Regions from separate parts of the Streptomyces sp. WMMC940 genome, predicted to be linked through region 2. Evidence: predicted binding sites of a transcription regulator. Region 2 holds the regulator's gene; the other holds the start of a gene.
The links. Region 2 encodes HrcA, which represses chaperone genes, less so after heat shock. Its sites were predicted from a motif close to TTNGCACTCNGNNNNNCNGAGTGCNAA; they were not measured.
Positions count from the first base shown of each region.

Region 1: a site for HrcA is predicted at 1,076-1,102, ahead of groES (co-chaperone GroES). Genes of this name have one in related genera too.

Region 1 covers NZ_JAPZBC010000001.1:2,966,380-2,968,773, forward strand. The annotation lists gene groL (chaperonin GroEL) at 1-519, opposite strand, end outside; gene groES (co-chaperone GroES) at 620-928, opposite strand; gene O7595_RS12920 (polysaccharide deacetylase family protein) at 1,185-2,303, opposite strand; gene O7595_RS12925 (THUMP-like domain-containing protein) at 2,359-2,394, shown strand, end outside.
Region 2 covers NZ_JAPZBC010000001.1:5,133,501-5,135,894, reverse strand. The annotation lists gene dnaJ (molecular chaperone DnaJ) at 1-955, opposite strand, end outside; gene hrcA (heat-inducible transcriptional repressor HrcA) at 956-1,972, opposite strand; gene O7595_RS22495 (MBL fold metallo-hydrolase) at 2,161-2,394, shown strand, end outside.

The DNA of each region.
Region 1 (2,394 bases), 2.2 Mb from region 2:
GATGACACCGTCCTTGCCGACCTTGTCCATCGCCTCGGCGATGAGCTCGCCGACCTGCTGGTCCTGGGCGGACAGCGCGGCGACGGCGGCGATGTCGGACTTCTCCTCGATCGGGCGCGCGGTGGCGATCAGCTCGTCGGAGACGGCCTTGACCGCGGCGTCGATGCCCTTCTTCAGGGCGGCCGGGGAGGCGCCGGCGGCGACGTTGCGCAGGCCCTCGCGGACCAGGGCCTGGGCGAGCACGGTGGCGGTGGTGGTGCCGTCACCCGCGATGTCGTTGGTCTTGGTCGCCACCTCCTTCACCAGCTGGGCGCCGAGGTTCTCGTACGGGTCCTCGATCTCGACCTCACGGGCGATCGTGACACCGTCGTTGGTGATGGTGGGGGCACCGAACTTCTTGTCGATCACGACGTTGCGGCCCTTGGGGCCGATCGTCACCTTGACCGTGTCTGCGAGCTTGTTGACGCCGCGCTCAAGGGCGCGACGGGCGTCCTCGTCGAACTTCAGGATCTTCGCCATGGAGCTTCTCAAGTCCTCTCAAAGCGAACCGCGCCCCCCGCCGCCCGGCTTCATCATCAGCGGGGGCCAGGGGCGCGGCTCTGAGCAAATCTGCGGTGAACTACTTCTCGACGATCGCGAGCACGTCGCGGGCCGAGAGGACGAGGTACTCCTCGCCGCTGTACTTCACCTCGGTGCCGCCGTACTTGCTGTAGAGCACGACATCGCCGGTCTTGACGTCGAGCGGAAGACGCTCGCCGTTCTCGAAGCGGCCCGGGCCGACGGCCAGGACGACGCCCTCCTGGGGCTTCTCCTTGGCAGTGTCCGGAATGACCAGGCCAGAGGCGGTGGTCTGCTCGGCGTCGAGCGGCTGGACCACGATGCGGTCCTCGAGCGGCTTGATGGCAACCTTGGAGCTGGTGGTCGTCACGATCCGACCTCCCCCTTCGGAGATCTCACGGGGTTCAACTGTCTGAGGTGGCGACCAGGTGGATCCGTCGTCGCGGGTGCCGGACCTGCCCGTCGCTGTGTTGGCACTCTCCGGTGGGGAGTGCCAGAGCCGAGACTATGACCGGGATTAGCACTCGGTCAAGCGGAGTGCCAATCCACTGCGTGTTCGGCCGGTTCCCGACGGGCCGTCCGGCGGGCGTCCCCTCGCGCGGGCGGCCTGTGCCCCGACGCGATCCTCAGACGTAGTCCTCCAGCCGCGCCACGGCATAGCCCTTCGAGGTCACGACCTTCATCACGTGGCGGATCATGTCAGGCATGCCGCCCTTCCACTCCGCCTTGCCGCGGAAGTGCGTGAGGATGATGTCGCCGGGATGCAGATCCCGGTCCCACTCGCGCCACTCCATGTGGTCGGGGAACGCCTCCGCCGCCCACAGCGGCACGGCCTTCACACCGCACGACCCGGCCGCGCGCAGCGTGTCCCGGTTGTAGCTGCCGTACGGCGGGCGGAAGAGCCGCGGCCGCTCGCCGAACCGCTTCTCGATCCTGGCCTGCTGCCCGCAGATCTCCGCCCTCTGCTTCGCGTACGGCAGCGCCGGCAGGTAGGGGTGCGTGAGCGTGTGGTTGTGCAGGGAGACACCGCGGTCCTGCATCTTCTCGAAGTAGCCGTAGTCGTCCCGGACGACGTAGTCGCTGAGGAAGGCGCTGTACGGGATCTGCAGCTCGCTCATCATCCGCAGCAGCTCCGGGTCCTTCTCCGCGCCGTCGTCGATGGTCAGGAAGACGACCTTCTGCTTGGTGGGCACGGTGGTGAAGACCGGCGGCAGGCCCTTGTGGCGGTCGACCTCGAAGCCCTTGCGCGTGGTGATCCTCGGCTTCTCGTCGGGCGGTGGGGGCGCGGGCAGCGGGACCTGCCGGAGGCCCCAGCGCCTGGCGGCGGCAGCCCGGGCGGCCTGGATCTTCTTCATGCGCTTGGCGTACGCGGCGAGTGCCTCGGCCGGTCCGGCGGGCGCCTTCCCCCCCGCCCGCTCCCGGCCCTCGCCGCGCTCACCCTTCCCCCGCCCCCCGCCCCCCTCGCCGGAGCCCTTCCGGGCGCCTTCCCGGCCCTCCTCCCCGTCATCCCCCCGGCCCTCCGCCCGGTCCTCCGCCTTCCGGGACCCGCCGCCCTCCTTCCGCGATCCGGCGCCCTCGCGCGCGTCCTCGCCCTCCCGGCCCTTCCGCTCCCCCCGCACGGGCGACCCCGGCTCCTGGCCGTGCGCGGGAGCGGCGGCCGACGCGGTGGCGCCGGCCCCGCCGCCGTCGTGTCCGGGCTCGGCGGCACAGCCCGAGCCGACGGCCATGACGAGCAGCACGCACATCCACATACGTCTGCGCCGAATTGCCGGCTTCTTTTCGTTTTGTCGTACTGGCTGCATGGCGTCGCATCCTGTCAGCGCCGCGCGCCCGCGA
Region 2 (2,394 bases):
CGCCGCGCAGATGGGTGACACCGCGGCCGTGCAGCGGAATCGACTGGCCGGACTGGGTGCCCGGGCGGATGTCGACCTCCTCCATGCCGTCGAGCGTCTCCAGCGGCACCTTCGTGCCGAGCGCGCCCGCCGTCATGGGAATGGTCACCGTGCAGTGCAGATCGTCGCCGCGGCGCTGGAAGACCGGGTGCGGCAGTTCGTGGATCTCGACGTACAGATCGCCGGCGGGGCCGCCGCCCGGGCCGACCTCGCCCTCACCGGCGAGCTGGATGCGGGTGCCGTTGTCGACGCCTGCCGGGATCTTCACGGTCAGGGTGCGGCGCGACCGGACCCGGCCGTCGCCCGCGCACTCCGGGCACGGGGTCGGGACGACTGTCCCGAAGCCCTGGCACTGGGGGCACGGCCGCGAGGTCATGACCTGACCGAGGAAGGACCGGGTGACCTGCGACACCTCACCACGGCCGCGGCACATGTCGCACGTCTGCGCCGACGTACCGGGTGCGGCGCCCTCGCCCGAGCAGGTCGTGCAGACGACGGCGGTGTCGACCTGGATGTCCTTCGTGGTGCCGAACGCCGCCTCGTTGAGTTCGACCTCCAGCCGGATCATGGCGTCCTGGCCGCGCCGCGTCCGCGACCGCGGCCCGCGCTGGGAGGCGGTCCCGAAGAACGCGTCCATGATGTCGGAGAAGTTGCCGAAGCCACCGGCGCCGAAGCCGCCCGCGCCGCCGCCTCCGGCGCCGGACAGCGGGTCGCCGCCGAGGTCGTAGACCTGCTTCTTCTGCGGGTCCGAGAGCACCTCGTAGGCGGCGTTGATCTCCTTGAAGCGCTCCTGCGTCTTCGGATCCGGATTCACGTCCGGGTGGAGTTCCCGTGCGAGCCGCCGGAAGGCCTTCTTGATCTCGTCCTGCGATGCGTCGCGGCGTACGCCCAGTACGGCGTAGTAGTCCGTGGCCACTTACGACTCCGCCAGGATCTGTCCGACGTAACGTGCCACTGCGCGTACCGCTCCCATCGTTCCGGGGTAGTCCATGCGGGTCGGTCCGACCACGCCGAGTTTGGCGACTGCCTCGTCGCCCGAACCGTAGCCGACCGCGACGACGGATGTGGAAGTGAGTCCCTCATGGAGGTTCTCGTGCCCGATCCGTACGGTCATGCCCGAGTCCTTGGCCTCACCGAGCAGCTTCAGCAGCACGACCTGCTCCTCCAGCGCCTCCAGCACGGGCCGGATGGTGAGGGGGAAGTCGTGCGCGAAGCGCGTCAGATTGGCGGTGCCGCCGATCATCAGCCGTTCCTCGGTGTCCTCGACCAGTGTCTCGAGGAGGGTCGAGAGCACGGTGGAGACCGTGGCGCGGTCCTCCAGGTCGAAGGACTCCGGAAGGTCCTGCACCAGTTGCGGCACATCGGTGAACCGCCGTCCGACCACGCGGCTGTTGAGCCGGGCCCGCAGGTCGGCGAGCGACGTGTCGGAGAACGGCGCGGGGCAGTCGACGTGCCGCTGCTCGACCCGTCCGGTGTCCGTGATCAGCACCAGCATCAGCCGGGCCGGGGCGAGCGCCAGAAGCTCCACGTGCCGCACGGTGGAGCGGGTGAGCGACGGGTACTGGACGACGGCGACCTGCCGGGTCAGCTGCGCCAGCAGCCGCACCGTGCGGGCGACGACGTCGTCGAGGTCGACCGCGCCCTCGAGGAAGTTCTGGATCGCCCGGCGCTCCGGGGACGACAGCGGCTTGACGCCCGCGAGCCTGTCCACGAACAGGCGGTAGCCCTTGTCCGTGGGAATGCGGCCGGCGCTGGTGTGGGGCTGGGCGATGAAGCCCTCCTCCTCCAGCACCGCCATGTCGTTGCGCACGGTCGCCGGCGAGACCCCGAGCCTGTGCCGCTCGGTGAGGGCCTTGGAGCCCACGGGCTCCTCGGTGCCCACGTAGTCCTGGACGATGGCGCGCAGCACCTCGAGTCTGCGTTCGCTGAGCATGGCGCACACCTCCAGCTGTGGTTCCTCGGCGTCCTTCGGCCCTGGTCTGGCACTCGGCCTCGCTGAGTGCCAGTTTTCCCGGGCCCAGTGTACGGCCGGGAGGTACGTCCCTAGCAAGGGCGGCCGGGCACCCTACCCCGTCACGACGAGCCATGACGCCGCTGGTCGCTCCGGGATAGCGTCGCCGTATGGACGTCCGTTGGGAAGACTTCGGCTGGGAACGGCTCGCCGGCGGCGTCGGGCGGCGGCGCCTGCCCGGCTGGGACGCGACGGTGGGCCTGGTGGCCGGCGAGAGTGCGGTGCTCCTGTACGACACGGGCTCGACGCTCCGCGAGGGGGCGGAGCTCCGGACCCAGGCCGAGTCCCTCCTCGGCGGCCGGCGTGTGACGCATATCGCGCTCAGCCATCCCCATTTCGACCAT